DNA from 4 places in the Methylobacillus draconifructus genome. Region 1 is predicted to be linked to each of the others. Evidence: predicted binding sites of a transcription regulator. Region 1 holds the regulator's gene; each other region holds the start of a gene.
The links. Region 1 encodes sigma-54, which starts transcription at its own class of promoters, with help from an activator protein. Its sites were predicted from a motif close to TGGCACNNTTCCTGCT; they were not measured.

Region 1 (3,858 bases):
GCCAATGCCGAATATGCGGAAGTCATCAGCGGCGGCTCGCAAGCGGCGACACCTGCAACACCCACTGGCCGAGTGCGTGCCATTATCCAGCCCAAGAAGAAACCCGCGGCAGAAACTCCCTGAGCTCGATGGCTATTGGAGGGCCTGTGCTTGATGCAGGCCGAAGCAACTGCGCTTTATAGAGACGGCATCGATAGATATTGCATAAATGAGTGAATTGATCGTAGAAAGCTTACGCAAGAAATACAAGTCTCGCACCGTGGTGCAGGATATTTCCCTGCAGCTCAACAGCGGCGAGGTGGTCGGGCTGCTCGGGCCGAACGGCGCGGGCAAGACCACCAGTTTCTACATGATGGTGGGCCTGGTGCCACTCGATGGCGGACGCATATTGCTGGACGGCAAGGACCTGAGCCGGATGCCCATCCACCAGCGCGCGCGCATGGGCCTGGCCTATCTGCCGCAGGAGCCGTCGATCTTCCGCAAGATGACCGTGACGGAAAACATCCAGGCCATCCTCGAATTGCAGAACATGACGGCCGAGCAGCAGAAGGAACAGCTTGAATCCCTGCTGCAGGAGCTCCATATCACCCATATACGCAACAACATGGCGGTAAGCCTTTCGGGCGGCGAGCGCCGCCGGGTGGAAATCGCCCGATGTCTGGCGACCAATCCCAGCTTCATCCTACTGGATGAGCCGTTTGCCGGGATCGACCCGATTGCCGTGCTGGACATCCAGAAGATCGTGCGTTTCCTGACCGAGCGCAATATCGGGGTACTGATCACGGACCATAATGTCCGTGAAACATTGGGCATATGCGATCGCGCCTACATCGTGAATGAAGGCCGCGTATTCGCATCGGGGAAGCCCAGCGAGATCATACATAACGAAAGTGTAAGAGAAGTTTACTTGGGCAAGGATTTCCGCCTGTAGTCAACGCAGAATTAGAGAGATGAAACAAAGTCTACAGCTAAAATTTTCCCAGAACCTGGCATTGACGCCGCAGTTGCAGCAGTCGATCAAGCTGTTGCAGCTGTCTTCGCAGGAACTCAACCAGGAGCTGGAGTCGCTGCTGCAGGCCAACCCCTTGCTGGAGCGCATAGACGGTCCGGACGGGGCTGCCGAGATGTCCGAAAGCTACAGTCCCGCTCCGGATGCCGCGGTCGCCGCTCCCGCCAGCGAGGCACCTGCGCCAGCCAGCGAGGAGTTGCCGCGCGTTGACGAATTCGGCGGAGGGGACGATTACTTCGAATCTTTCCAGGGCAGCAACCGCTGGGAAGAGGGCGGCGCCAACAATGACGACGACAACGACTTCAGCTTCCAGGAAGCGGTCAACCTTACCCTACGCGAGCACCTATTGAGCCAGATCAAGCTGCTGCCGTTGTCCGAACGCGACCAGACCTTGGCAATGGTGCTGGTGGACGCCATCAACGACGACGGCTACCTCGAGCAGTCGCTGGAAGAGCTGGCCGAGCTGCTGCCGGAAGAGCTCGAAATCGACCTGCTCGAACTCGAAACCGCGCTCAAGCATATCCAGAACCTGGATCCCCCTGGTATTGGCGCCCGCAACCTTGCGGAGTGCCTGGCATTGCAACTGCGCGCCCTGCCCGCAGAAACGCCTTTTGTTGATCTGGCGATCAAGGTTGCAGAGCAACACTTGCCTTTGCTGGCGAGCCGCGATTACACGCGCCTGCGCAAGCTGCTGCATTGCGACGACGACGTCCTGAAAACGGTGCAGCAGCTGGTGATCCAGCTCAACCCGCGCCCGGGCGGCGAGTTCAGCCATATCACCTCGGACCACTACATCCAGCACGAAATCGTGGTGAAGAAGGTCAAGGGTATCTGGATCGCCAGCCTCAATGACGAAGTGGTGCCCAAGCTACGCATCAACCAGCTTTATGCCGGCATCCTGAAACGTAATCGCGATAGCTCCAGTCAATACCTCATGAGCCAGATGCAGGAAGCGAAATGGATGATCAAGAACATCCAGCAGCGTTTTTCCACCATCCTGCGCGTGTCGCAGGCGATTGTGGACAGGCAGCGCAACTTCTTCGAGCATGGCGAAGTCGCCATGCGTCCGCTGGTGCTGCGCGAGATCGCCGACGAGTTGGGCCTGCATGAATCCACCGTGTCGCGCGTGACGACGCGAAAGTACATGCTCACACCGCGCGGCGTGTACGAGTTGAAGTATTTCTTCGGCAGCCATGTTGCGACGGAGTCTGGCGGTGCTTGCTCCGCCACGGCGATCCGCGCGTTGATCAAGCAGATGGTGAGCGAGGAAAACCCGAAGAAGCCGCTGTCTGACAACCAGATTACCGACATCCTCGGCAAACAAGGCATAGTTGTTGCAAGAAGAACCATAGCGAAATACCGCGAGTCTCTACAGATACCCGCGGCCAACCAGCGCAAGTCGCTTTGATTTGCGCGTTTTCAAGTAAGGAGAGCGTTATGAATTTGCACCTGACCGGACATCACCTCGACGTTACCCCAGCCCTGCGCGAATATGTGCAGTCCAAGCTGGCCCGACTCAGCAATCACTTTGACCATGTGATTGACCTCAAGGTCACGCTGAGCGTGGAGAAACTGGTGCAAAAGGCGGAAGCCACCCTGCATGTGCCGGGCAACGACCTGCACGCGGAATGCGGGGCGGAAAGCATGTACAGCGCGATTGACTCGCTGGCGGACAAGCTGGACCGCCAGGTAGTGAAGCATAAGGAAAAAGTCAGCAACCACAACCAGGCATCCGGAGGTCTGAAGCACCAGGCGGTCGAGTAACCTCCTCGTGAAATGCTGCAAAAGAGTGCCAAGTCTGTTTTTCATGCATGGATTTGGCGCTCTTGCAGCATATCCTTCCGCTTGTTCATTCCCAAGGTATTAAGCACACATGGCTGAAATCAGTGTTACCCAGCTTTACAAGGATACGCGCCGCAAGCTCAAGCTGAAATGGGTAGCAGGGTTAGCCGGCGGCGATAACCCCCTGACCAGTGAAACCGTGACCAAGCCATCCCTGGCGCTGGTTGGTCACCTGAATTTCGTGCATCCCAACCGAGTGCAGGTGCTGGGGTGCGCAGAGATGGATTATTTGCGCAGCCTCAAGGCGCGAGAATTGTTCCAGGCCATCAAAAACCTGTTCTCAGCCGACTTGGCGGCCATCATCGTGGCCAATGGCGAAGAAGCGCCGGACGAACTGGTGGCCGCCTCCGACGAGTTCAGCACCCCATTGTTTACCTCCCCCTTGCGCAGCCCCGGCCTCATGGATGTATTGAGCCACTATCTTGCCCAGGCCGTGGCGGTATCGGAAAGCCTGCACGGCGTGTTCATGGAAGTGCAGGGCTTCGGCCTCATGATCAAGGGCACCCCGGCGATCGGCAAGAGCGAGCTGGCGCTGGAGCTGATCTCGCGTGGGCACCGCCTGGTGGCGGATGATATCGTCGATTTCTACCGTATCGCCCCTGACCGGCTCGAAGGGCGTTGCCCGCCGTTGCTGCAGGATTTCCTCGAGGTGCGTGGATTGGGCGTACTCAATATCCGCGCCTTGTTCGGCGACAACGCCGTCAAGCCGACCAAGCCGCTCGACTTGATCGTGCAACTGGAAATGGCCGATACCATGGTGCCGCTGGACCGGCTCAAGATCAAATCCCAGCATGAAAAAATCCTTGAGGTCAAAATTCCCAAGGTCGTGATCCCGGTGGCCGCCGGGCGCAATATCGCCGTGCTGGTGGAGGTGGCCGTGCGCAACCACATGCTGCTGCTGCGCGGCATCAACGGCACCAAGCAGTTCATGCAGCGCCAGCACCGAGAAATGGCGCGTACTTCCCGGAAACTCAAGCCAGAGGCGGAATAGGCCATGCAGCTTGTGA
Region 2 (3,858 bases), 180 kb from region 1:
CCACCTGAGTGCGGTTGCACCAGAGGTTCACTGCCATCACGATAGGGAGTTTTGCTTGGCGAGAATGTTGTCCGCCACATCGATGATTTTGCGATTCTGTTCCATGGCGGTGCTGCGCATGATTTTGTAGGCCTCTACCTCGCTGATGCCGCGCTTGCTCATGAGCAGGCCCTTGGCGCGCTCGATCTGTTTTCTCTCCGCCAGCGCTTTCTTGGTTTCCGACAGTTCGTTCTCAATCTCGGCAATCTGCTGCGATTGCTGCTGCAGCAGCGAGACGATGGACTCCATGGGATAGGAGTGCTGGTTGTCGTGCACTAGGAAGGTATAGGCGTTTTCCACCGGAATGGAGAGGTTGAAGAAGGCGCTATCCAGCGTGGTGGCATGGGCCGGCTGGCTGCGCACTTTCTGCAGGTACTGGCGGGTCTTGTCCAAGTCGCTCTTCGCCTCGTGGATCAATGTCTCCAGCATGCCATGCATGCCCTTGATGAGCTGGCATTGGATATGCCAGATATCGGTGAGGCGTTGGCTGCAGAGCTCGAACCATTCGTCCCCGTCGTGCGTTTTCACGGCTTGGCCATCCTGCGCATGGGTGAGCTTGTTGCGGTATTGCTGGTGCCGCTGGTGGATGCTGGTATCCATCGAAGCCGCCCATGACTTTTGCAACGGGCTGCCGCCGAATTGGCAGAACAGCTCGAAATGCCTGTCCTGCAAGGCAACCAGCTCCAGCAGCTTGTGCTGGTGTTCCTGCTGCACATGGCCGGAGCCGAACATATAGGAGCCTACGGCGCGTTCCTGCCCGGCAAACTCCTTGCCCTGCACCAGGTTGTAGAGCGCGAGCAGATAAGTGGAGATCTTGCTGTTGACGGCATTGTCGGTAATGTCGAAGATCAGCGAAATCAGGCTGCCGATAAAGCGGTTGAACGATTGTATGCAATCGGGAAATGAAATCTTGTGCAGCGTCACCTGGTGGCGTAGCGATTTCAGTTGGTCGAAGCCCAGCAATATCCACGAAATCAGGGTGAGCTGCTTGGCGTCGGCCATGCTGTTATGGTCCAGGTGGCGCTGCAGCGCCTCGCGGAATTTCACCTCCAGGCCCTGGTTCTGCTCGATGATCTCGCTGCGCTCCTTGCCGAAACGCTGGCCAGCCGAAGCCAGGTACAGGCAGCTTGCGCCGCGCTCGGCCTGGATCTGGTGGATGATCAGGCCGATGGTCTCGACAAACACGGTGCATATCGACAGCCGCTCGAGCTCTTCGACATGCCGTATCTTGGCCAGGATGATGGTTTGGTCGGGAGAAATGTCTTTCATATCTAAATCCGGTAGCAAAAATCATGCGCGACAGCATGGCGGTTGCTGGTTCAACGATGGTTGATCAATCGGCTAAGGCAACTGCAGAGCAGCAAGTTTCTTCCTGGAACCTTGATTTCTCTGGATGCATGCAGGGTCAGGAGAGTTTGATGATGTAGAGCAGGACGACGACGAGCAGCAATAATAGCAGGCTGGTCGTCTTCCAGAACAGGAGAGGATTCTTCTCCACTAGCCCGCCCCTGTGCCTGTCGAGGAATTGCCGGTTGGGATGTCTCAGGTCATGGATGAATTCCGACAAGGCAGGGTAGCGTTTTTCCGGTTCCGGGTGCACTGCTCTCGCCAGCGCGTCGTCTATCCATGAGGGAGTGCTGCTGTGCCCGTCGATGGCGGAAATATAGGACAGGCGCTGCAGTTGCGCGCGGGTCTTGATTTTGGCGGCCTGGGCGCCGTAGGGCAGCTTGCCTGTGAGCATCTGGTAGGCGATGACGCCGAGTGAGAACTGGTCTGAAAGCGCCGAAGCGGCATCGCCGAGGAAGTATTCGGGCGCCATGTACTGAACGGCGCCCGGAACGGGAAGGGTTTCCGGCATATTGCATTCCTCAAGGCCTGCGACCCAGACTGCGCCGAAGTCGATGATTTTGACCACGCCGTTGCGGTCTATCATGATGTTTTCCGGACGCAGGTCCTGGTGCAGCATCTCGGCGCGATGGAAGGCCTGCAAACCCTTGGCAACCTGCTCAATGATACCGCGCACCGTTTCCAGGTCCGGCTTGGGGTTGTCCCTCATCCATTGCGCGAGGGTAATGCCTTCGATGAACTCCATGGCGACATACAGATAACGGGGTTTGCGTCCGCGCTGGCACGGTTTCAGCACGTGCGCGCTGTTGATGCGCCGCGCCACCCATTCCTCGAGCGCGAAGCGGTTCAACTGCGCCGCGTTTGCGCTCAGGTCGGTAGACGGGATCTTGAGCGCAACCTGCTGGCCGGTGTCACTGTCGATCGCCAGGTAGAGGTGGCTGCGGTGGCTGTGATGCAGTTCCCTGACGATGTGGTAGCCGTCGAAGTCCGCCCGCGCTTCCAGCAATGGCGGCGCAGGCAGGCTTGGGTACGGCAAGAGCGGGCCGGGCTGGCGATGGTCAAGGCGGTCTATCCTGACAATCTGTATCGTCAGGTTGTCCCGGCTGCCGCGTTCAAGGGCTGCTGCCACGATCTGCCGCGCGGCAATGTCGAGATCATGCGCGTTTCCGGTGATGGCGGCGGCGATGCGTTGCGCGTCCGTATGTTCGTACACGCCGTCCGAGGCCAGCACGAAGATGTCCCCTTCCTCCACCGGCATGCACAGGTAGTCGATCTCGACCTGCGGGCCTATGCCCAATGCCCGGCTCAGGTAGCTCTGCTCTGCATTGACGGCGACCCTGTGATCCTCGGTGAGTTGTTCGAGCGCTTGGCCGCTGAGCCTGTAGATGCGCGTGTCGCCGACATGAAAGAGGTGGGCCTGGCCGGATTTGACCACCAGGGCGCTGATGGTGCAGACATAGCCCTTGTCACTGTCATAGCGGTATTGGCTGCGCCGGGTCTGGGCATGCAGCCAGGAGTTGACCGCGCTCAATACGCACTGCACGGCATGCTTGGCGCTCCACGCATCGGAGGTGCAGTAATAGTCGCTGAGCAGGTTGCGGATCACGGATTCGCTGGCGACCTGGCTGACGGCGCTGCTGCTGATGCCGTCAGCCAGCGCGACCACGATGCCCTTGGTGGCGAGCTGGTGGCCTTGCGGGATGCAGGCGCCATGGAAATCCTGGTTGATGTCCTTGCGCCCCCGGTCGGAATGCTGGCCGAGGGAAATAGCGAGCGTATTGTTCATGCGCATGTGTTGGGACTACGGCTTCGATGAAGAGCGCCATAGCCCATCGCTATATCAACCAATGCTGCGTTTCGGCGCTGTCCTGACGTGGGTGGAATACAGGGTCAGCCCCGTGAATGCCAGCCCCCCGACCAAGTTGCCGAGTACGACGGGAAACTCGTTCCAGATCAGGTAATCCATGATGGAGAAGTTGCCGCCCATGATGAGGGCCGAGGGGAAGAGGAACATGTTGACGATGGAGTGCTCGAAGCCCATGGCGAAGAACACCATGATGGGCATCCACATCGCAATCACCTTGCCGGAAACACTGGTGGAAATCATGGCGCCGACCACCCCGGTGGATACCATCCAGTTGCACATGACGGCGCGGATGAATACCGTCAGCATGCCGGCCGCGCCGAACTCGGCATAGCCCAGTGTGCGTTTCTCGCCTATGCCGGCGATGATGGTGCCCACCTTGTCCGGCTCGGCTGCGAAACCATAGGTAAAGACGATGGCCATGAACACCGCCACCGTGAACGCGCCGAGGAAATTGCCGACGAATACCAGCCCCCAGTTGCGCAAAATGCCTTTGATGGTGACGCCCGGGCGCTTGTCGATCAGGGCCAGGGGCGTGAGCACGAACACGCCGGTGAGCAGGTCGAAGCCCAGCAGGTAGAGCATGACGAACCCCACCGGGAACAGGA
Region 3 (3,858 bases), on a different contig from region 1:
CTGACCTTGATCAGTAGCCCCATCAATTGAAGTTATAGTGCTCAACTTAATTCTCCTGAAATAATTAAATCAAAAATATCCTGACCAAATAAATAAAAAGATATTTTTAGATTTTCTCTAATTGATTTTTTAGTAATCAAAAGGTATGTCTCAAAAAAGCAAATATCTTACTATTACCCATCTTGTAACCATCAGCATCAACATACCAATCACTATTTCCATCTGTGGTTATATAACTTACACCTGCGCTCCATTGATGCTTATTGTTGATTAAGAAATCTTTACTAAGACCAATAGCTATATCCGTGTAGTCACCGATTGAATAGTTCTTTACCTTCGTCCTACCTATATGAAAGTTAAAATTTAAATCGTAATATGGAAGTATCTTGTTGTAATCCAACGAGATATAATCAGTTCCCTTGGTATCCCCCTCCCCTGTTACTCTGTTCCCAAATTGCTGATTTCCATGAGATTTAGTATTAATTCCAAACCAGTCCGTGAATGAATAAGCATATTTCAAAGTGAAAGGCTTATACTCAAGAACTGCATGGAGTTCCGTTACAAAAGCACTATTGCCAGCAACTTTTTTATTTTGTGGAAAAATCCACTGAAACAAGCCAATAGATCCTCTTAAATCTTCCGTGATCTGCCCTGCAATGCCGCCATATACATCAATCTCTATGGTATTTCCATAGACGGACCCCTTATCCAGATTGATGATGCCAGTGCCAAGATACAGGCCATTGTCATGGTTGTAATCTACATAAAATGAAGCGGCACCTCTTCTTCTAGCATATGACATACCTCGAAATATATAATCAGTCTGAAAACTCAACGTCTTTACTACATGATGAGGAGAATATTGTTGAGAATCTTTACTCTCCAACTGTGAATTTTCATTTGCATAAACTAAAGAAATTCCCGAACATGAAATGCATAATGGAAGGATAAAACCGAAACTATACTTCATGCCAAATCCTCTCTTATCTATGTGTTTTATTTATAATTTTTAAAAATATTATTTACCAATAAACTGTAAAACTAATATTTCAAAAACAATCATCTCCACAACAGAAAATAATTGGGCTCTGTAACATTTAGATAACTCAGCATGAACATTGCAAATTTGCATCTTTTGGTTGCTATAGCAAAACTTCTCTAAGTTTAAAGAAGCGTGAAAATGCCAAAGGTTACAAATTGTTACAACGATAAATTAGCAGATTAATAAATTAATCCGTTAGTAATAATTGGCAAAGGTTTGATTTAGATTTTATAAACGAAAATTAAGAATAGACTTGAGAGAAATAAGCATTTAAAACGTTTGTTTTAAATACCTATCCATTTGAGAAGAAAAGATATATTAGGAGTATTTTAAAAAGAAAGAGAGCGGCCATTAGAATTGACTAGTCTTATGTAGCCGCTCTTAAATAGAAACATATATTTTTGAAAAAATTAACTTACTATTCCGGCTGTGTCCCCAACGTTAGCTCCGCGCCATCATCATATTTTGAAAGCCATTCAACCACGGCCTCTCGGTAGCCACTAATACCTTTATATTCCGCCAAGTCAGGATGCAAGTCTCGCAATACTCGATGAAAACGTTTTACCCATTTTGGATGAGCAGCTAACTCATCAAGCCTAATCAGGTAAGCTCGGATACTAAAACATATGCCATTACTGCGTGGTAGTCGGAACATAGATTGCAACTCTACTCGCAGATGCGCTAGCTCTCCCGCGCTCTGTGCATTTACTTTACTTTTTTCTGGACCCCATTCTGGATAATTCTCAGGTGATGTATCCAGTCGTGGTCTAATAGTCATAGTCCAATTGAATCTTCTAACAGGTGTGCCTTGTTGTAAACTCAGAATAAATTTCAATCCTCTTTCAAGCACTCCTAATTTCTCCATCTGTGGTACAGGTGCATGCCACTCATGCCAGGACATACCGATATCAAAAGCCAATGACCAGTCAGCTTGACTCGTAATAAAGCCAGCATCAGCAAAGAGGTTGCCATCGCGTTGGTCCAGCAATACAAAATCCCCCTGTGTCTGCCTACCCATATAGTCCAGGGGCTCAAGAGGCAAAGTGGATGTGTTCCCGAAAGTAAAGGTATCTTTTATATTCAAAGGCCGATTAGTCCAGGTCCAGCGATCACCATCCTTTTCCAGCGTAAACAAGTCAGGATAATCCTGCGATAAACATTCCATAGTAAGCTCAAGAAAATCCCATTGCGCATCCATCATATGAGGCAAAGCAGCATAACGTCCCTTGTCCCCTGCAAGGGTCAGGAGCTTATCTTTACACTCGGACACATAATGCTCATCTATATCGAACAGATGCTCATGCACAGTGCCCTGGGCACCTGGCCGGTGTGGTTCGATATTTACCGAATACATATATTCGTCTTTATCGAAAGGGTAAGGAAAGCGGCGAATCGCTGCAGGAGAGTTGCTGTAAGTGTAATCGTCTCTAAAAGACTCGTGTTTGAAAGCAATATTATTCATGATCTACCTCAGATATTAAGTTCTATAACGGAACACCTGGCTCTTGAAACGCATGGCATGATTTTTTTGCCGGAACGTTTTTCAGCATCAGAAAGATAATGGTCGTGATGTTCAATGACTCCATCACAGTCAACCACTTCAAGCTCGCATCGCCCGCAAGCTCCGCCTCTGCAGAGATATGGTGCATCGACCCCTGCTGCTTCCATGGCTTCCAGAATGCTGACCTCAGGCCCAACATCAATTGTTAGTTCGGATTGCTTCAATTTAAGCGTGAACTGCTCGCCAACCGGCGGCGCAAGAAACTCTTCATAATGCACATGCGCTTCTGGCCATCCCAATTCCTTTGCAGTTTCAATCACGCCCTCGACCATCCCTGCGGGCCCACAAACATATACATGTGTACCCAATGGCTGATTACTGAATAGGTCCTGCAAGTTGAGGTTTTGTCCTTTACTGGCATCATGGCAAACCAGTTTGTCTTTAAGCAGACTCCTGAGGTGCTCGATAAACCCGGCTGTTTTAGGACTGCGATAGGCATAATGAAGCTCGAATGCAGCATTCATCCTTAACAAGTCATGCACTTGGGACATGAATGGCGTAATGCCTATACCGCCTGCAATTAAGATATGACGATGCCCCAAACGGGAAAGGGAGAATAAATTTACAGGCCAGGAAATCCTGAGTTTGCTTCCCACCTCAACGTTCTCATGCATATATCTTGACCCACCACGCGATGGACTCTGCAATCTCACGGCAATCTGATAATTTCTGCGATCTGCAGGCGAACTCAGCAAAGAATACGCATTACGATACGTTCGATTTCCTGCCGGCATGGAAACCACGATGTGACTACCTCCAGAGAAGCCAGGTAGCTCTTTTCCATCTGCGGAAACAAAAGTGAAATGACGTATACCTTCGGCCACCATATCAATTCGAGAAACAACAACCTCTAATGAATTGTTCATGGGTAGATTTCCTCCGCTGCCGGTACGTTTCCTGGCTCCTCCGCATCCACCATTAATCCCATATAGGCATTCAACCTGCGTGAGAAGTGATCTCTGACGAACAAATGTCGATGGCATCCTGCACATGAGGCAATATTGGTCGTGACATTGTGCGTTGTTGTCTTGCAATGAACACAATAGACAGAACGAGCCAAGGTACCCGTCTGCTCGCGCATGACGTCGGCATTCATGACGCCATGCTTGGCAGCCATCGTTGTCGCTTCCCATAGGAACTTTTCACTTCCAGCAGCATAAATCTTGGTGCCCATGGTTGAGTATTTCAGCAGTTGATCAAAGAAATACCATAACGCTTCATTGCCATCTAGGACATGGAGCTGACTCCCCATTAG
Region 4 (3,858 bases), on a different contig from region 1:
GTGGGCGATCGGGATGTAGATGAATGTCACCCACAGTGCGAGGAACGCCAGCACTGCGGAGAATTTCATGCGCTCGGCAAAACCGCCCACAATCAGCGCAGGGGTGATCGCCGCAAAGGTCAATTGGAAGGTGACGAATACATATTCAGGAATGGTGCCGCCATCCAGCAAAGTGTCTGGCGTGATGCCGGACAACAGGGACTTGCTGAACCCGCCGATATAGGCGTTCAGGCTGCCGCCGTCGGTAAAGGCCAGGCTATAGCCGTAGACGACCCAGATCACGGACATCAGCGCTGTCGTCACGAACACTTGGGTCAGGACGGAAACCATGTTCTTGGTGCGAACCAGGCCGCCGTAGAACAAGGCGACGCCGGGAATGATCATCGCTAGCACTAACACAGTGGCGACGATGGTCCAGGCCGTATCGCCGGCGCTGAGCGACAGTACTGCTTCAGCCGTCGTTTCTACCGCTTCTGCGGCAGCGGGTGCAATTTCAGTGGCGACGGCTTCATCGACGATGACAGCTTCTTCTTCAGCCAGCGCAAAGCCGGAAAAACCCAGCGCGCCAACCAGTGCAATCATGGAAAGAATTTTTTTCATATCAAACCCCTTAAAGCGCATCTGTGCCGGTTTCGCCAGTACGGATGCGATAGACTTGTTCCAAGTCGAAGACAAAGATTTTGCCATCACCGATTTTGCCAGTTGTGGCAGATTTTTCGATAACTTCCACTACCTGGTCAAGTAATTCATCGGCGATCGCAACTTCCAGTTTGACCTTGGGCAAAAAGTCGACCACGTATTCTGCACCACGGTAAAGCTCAGTGTGGCCTTTCTGACGGCCAAAGCCTTTGACTTCAGTGACGGTGATCCCCTGCACGCCGATGGAGGAAAGGGCTTCACGCACTTCGTCAAGCTTGAAGGGCTTGATGATGGCGGATACGAGTTTCATGGTTATCTCCTCTAATAAAAAGCAGAAAGGCAAGGCGATCTGCCTTGCCTTCTATCATGTCTGTCTTCTTAGAAAGTCTTTTGGACGAAGAAAGTCCAGTTTTCCTTGCCGGAGAACACAGGGCCGTAAGTGAACGCGCCGCGGTCAGCATCGGTGTCGGTATAGTAGCCGCCGACGACGATGCCGTTATCCCAGGCCTTGCTCAGGCCAAGCTTCCAGTCGGTGTAGTCGAATTCGTTGGGACCGTTACCGAATTCCTGGCGGCCAACGTGGGCAATGGCGCTGTAGCCGCTTTCACCAAATGGAATTTCCAACGTAAGATCAATATAGCTGGCACCACGACCTTGGAAGCCGAAAGCGGACTTGCTCGGAGACCAGTAGTATTTGCCGGAGATCCATTTGTAGGAAAGGCCGCCGTAGATTTCGGTCGTATCGGCATTATAGGTGCCGCTTACGGAATTGCGGCGGCCAGGATAGATGTACTGGTTCACGCCGACGTCGTAGGTGATGCCGGTTTCGCCGATTTCAGACGTGTAGCCTGCATAAATATCCCATTCCATACTGGAACTGTTATAAGCGCGGCCATCACCTACTTCTGTATCTGCCAGCCAACTGATGCTGGAACCCCAGGTACCGGCATAGAAACCGCTGGCGTGGGAGTAGTCCACACCGCCTTGGATCGCTGGGCGGTCGCCGGATTGGCTGGTGCCGCGGAATATGTAGTTGCTTGTGAGGCCGATGTTGTATGTAATGGTGTGAGGAGAGGTTGCCTCAGCAGCTTCTTCGGCCATGACGGCGGCAGGTGCTGCAAAAGTGCCAACGATGGCGGCAAGTAGAAGCGAATTACGCATGATGTACCCTTTCAAGGTTTTGAAAAATAAAACAGCAACGAAAACTCTGCGTTGGGTAATAAGCAACACCTGTGCCATAAAAACAACATTCATATAAAACAACAGGTTAAGTGGTATTTTTTGGGAATTTTCCCGGTCTGGAATGGTGCATTGCTTGTTTTTTATTTGTAAGTGATTGAGTTTGTTATGTTTAATTTGGATTTTTGTAGGTGAAAAACTGCTAAACTGCGGATGTTTTGGGAGGTTTTTACGTAATGAGTACTCCGTTTATTGATGAATTATCCAATAAAATCAAAGAAATATATTCTTCCTTGCCAGCCGATGGCGCAGAGCGCAATTTGCATGCACTATTACAGGGCGCATTCACTAAACTGGAGCTTGTAACGCGTGAGGAGTTTGATATCCAGGCGGAAGTGCTGCGCAAGACCCGGGCTCAACTGGCTGATCTGGAAAAGCAATTAGCCGAGATTGAAACGAAGCTGGGGCAGTCTTCCTGAGCATGGCGCTGGCGGTTTTGCATAGCCGTGCCCTGGCCGGTATGGAGGCGCCGGAGGTCGCGGTGGAAGTCCACCTTGCCAACGGCTTGCCGAGCTTCACCATCGTCGGCTTGCCCGAAGCCGAGGTCAAGGAGAGCAAGGACAGGGTGCGTGCCGCCCTGCAAACGGCACAGTTTGAATTCCCGGCCCGCCGGATCACCGTCAACCTGGCGCCTGCGGACCTTCCCAAGGAAAGCGGCCGTTACGATTTACCGATCGCGCTGGGGATTTTGGCTGCCTCCGGGCAAATACCCGCAAAAGGGCTGGATCAATATGAGGTGGCGGGCGAGCTTGCGTTGACCGGCGAACTGCGCCCGATACGCGGTGCATTGGCCATGGCGTACAAGGCCAGGGAAAGCGGCCGTACCTTCATCCTGCCCCAGGAGAGCGCCGCCGAGGCGGCATTGGTGCAAGGCGCTACAGTCCTGCCTGCAGCTAGCCTGCTGCAAGTATGCGCCCATCTGGCAGGCCGTGAGTTGTTGGTGCCGCAACCAGTCAATATCCCGCAAAGCTTTGCAGTCGATGCCGATTTTGCCGAGGTCAAGGGGCAACTGCAGGCCAAGCGAGCATTGGAGATTGCAGCCGCAGGCGGGCACAGTGTGCTGATGTCCGGGCCGCCCGGCACGGGGAAATCCATGTTGGCCTCGCGTTTTGTCGGCTTGTTGCCCGCCATGACGGAGGCCGAGGCGTTGGAATCTGCCGCCATCCAGTCGTTGAGCAAGGGTTTCCGTGCCGGCGATTGGGGCAAGCGGCCTTATCGTGCGCCTCACCACACGGCTTCGGGCGTGGCGCTGGTGGGTGGCGGCGCGATTCCCAAGCCCGGCGAGATATCTTTGGCGCATTACGGAGTCTTGTTTCTGGACGAGCTTGCGGAGTTCGACCGCAAAGTGCTGGAGGTCTTGCGCGAACCCCTGGAATCCGGGCATATCACGGTCTCGCGCGCTGCGCGCCAGGCGGAGTTTCCCGCACGTTTTCAATTGATTGCCGCCATGAATCCGTGCCCATGCGGCTACTTCGGGCACCCCAATGGCAAGTGCCGATGCACGCCGGACCAGATAGCCCGCTACCGCCACCGCCTTTCCGGGCCGTTGCTGGACCGGATCGATATTCATATCCAAGTACCGGCGTTGAGCGAGGATGAATTAATGCACGCGCCGGCAGGAGAGGCGAGCGCCGCGATCAGGTCTAGGGCCGAGGCGGCAAGGCAGCGCCAGCTGGATCGGCAGGGGGTCTGCAACTATTTGCTCACAAGCCCGCAGGTGGACGAGCATTGCCAGCCGGACGAAGCAGGCGGCGCGCTGCTGAAGCAGGCGATCACCCGCCTTGACCTTTCCGCGCGCGCTTTTCACCGCATCCTCAAGGTGGCCCGCACGATTGCCGACCTGGCTGCCAGCGAAGCCGTGCAAAGCACGCATATCGCCGAAGCGGTGCAATACCGCAGGCTGGGGCTGTAGCCGCGGTGGATTTATTGCAAGGTTGGCGCGAAGAGCAGCGCTCCGCGTATTTATACAGGGAGTTGTCC

Region 2: ACJSDX_RS10275 (nitrate- and nitrite sensing domain-containing protein) is a predicted target of sigma-54. The motif match lies at 1,322-1,337, and genes of this name have one in related genera.
Region 3: ACJSDX_RS13105 (TorF family putative porin) is a predicted target of sigma-54. The motif match lies at 1,109-1,124, and genes of this name have one in related genera.
Region 4: ACJSDX_RS02305 (TorF family putative porin) is a predicted target of sigma-54. The motif match lies at 1,862-1,877, and genes of this name have one in related genera.

The regions. Positions count from the first base shown of each region.
Region 1 covers NZ_JBJQII010000004.1:95,463-99,320, forward strand. Annotated here, with positions in the region: gene lptA (lipopolysaccharide transport periplasmic protein LptA) at 1-123, shown strand, start outside; gene lptB (LPS export ABC transporter ATP-binding protein) at 209-931, shown strand; gene ACJSDX_RS09325 (RNA polymerase factor sigma-54) at 951-2,417, shown strand; gene hpf (ribosome hibernation-promoting factor, HPF/YfiA family) at 2,447-2,773, shown strand; gene hprK (HPr(Ser) kinase/phosphatase) at 2,883-3,842, shown strand; gene rapZ (RNase adapter RapZ) at 3,846-3,858, shown strand, end outside.
Region 2 covers NZ_JBJQII010000004.1:272,546-276,403, forward strand. Annotated here, with positions in the region: gene ACJSDX_RS10275 (nitrate- and nitrite sensing domain-containing protein) at 37-1,308, opposite strand; gene ACJSDX_RS10280 (bifunctional protein-serine/threonine kinase/phosphatase) at 1,445-3,172, opposite strand; gene ACJSDX_RS10285 (formate/nitrite transporter family protein) at 3,227-3,858, opposite strand, start outside.
Region 3 covers NZ_JBJQII010000006.1:83,440-87,297, reverse strand. Annotated here, with positions in the region: gene ACJSDX_RS13110 (trimethylamine N-oxide permease) at 1-45, opposite strand, end outside; gene ACJSDX_RS13105 (TorF family putative porin) at 137-970, opposite strand; gene ACJSDX_RS13100 (heme-dependent oxidative N-demethylase family protein) at 1,461-2,504, opposite strand; gene ACJSDX_RS13095 (PDR/VanB family oxidoreductase) at 2,513-3,469, opposite strand; gene ACJSDX_RS13090 (dimethylamine monooxygenase subunit DmmA family protein) at 3,466-3,858, opposite strand, start outside.
Region 4 covers NZ_JBJQII010000001.1:485,463-489,320, reverse strand. Annotated here, with positions in the region: gene ACJSDX_RS02315 (ammonium transporter) at 1-600, opposite strand, end outside; gene glnK (P-II family nitrogen regulator) at 611-949, opposite strand; gene ACJSDX_RS02305 (TorF family putative porin) at 1,018-1,800, opposite strand; gene ACJSDX_RS02300 (accessory factor UbiK family protein) at 2,055-2,297, shown strand; gene ACJSDX_RS02295 (YifB family Mg chelatase-like AAA ATPase) at 2,300-3,790, shown strand; gene ACJSDX_RS02290 (VIT1/CCC1 transporter family protein) at 3,796-3,858, shown strand, end outside.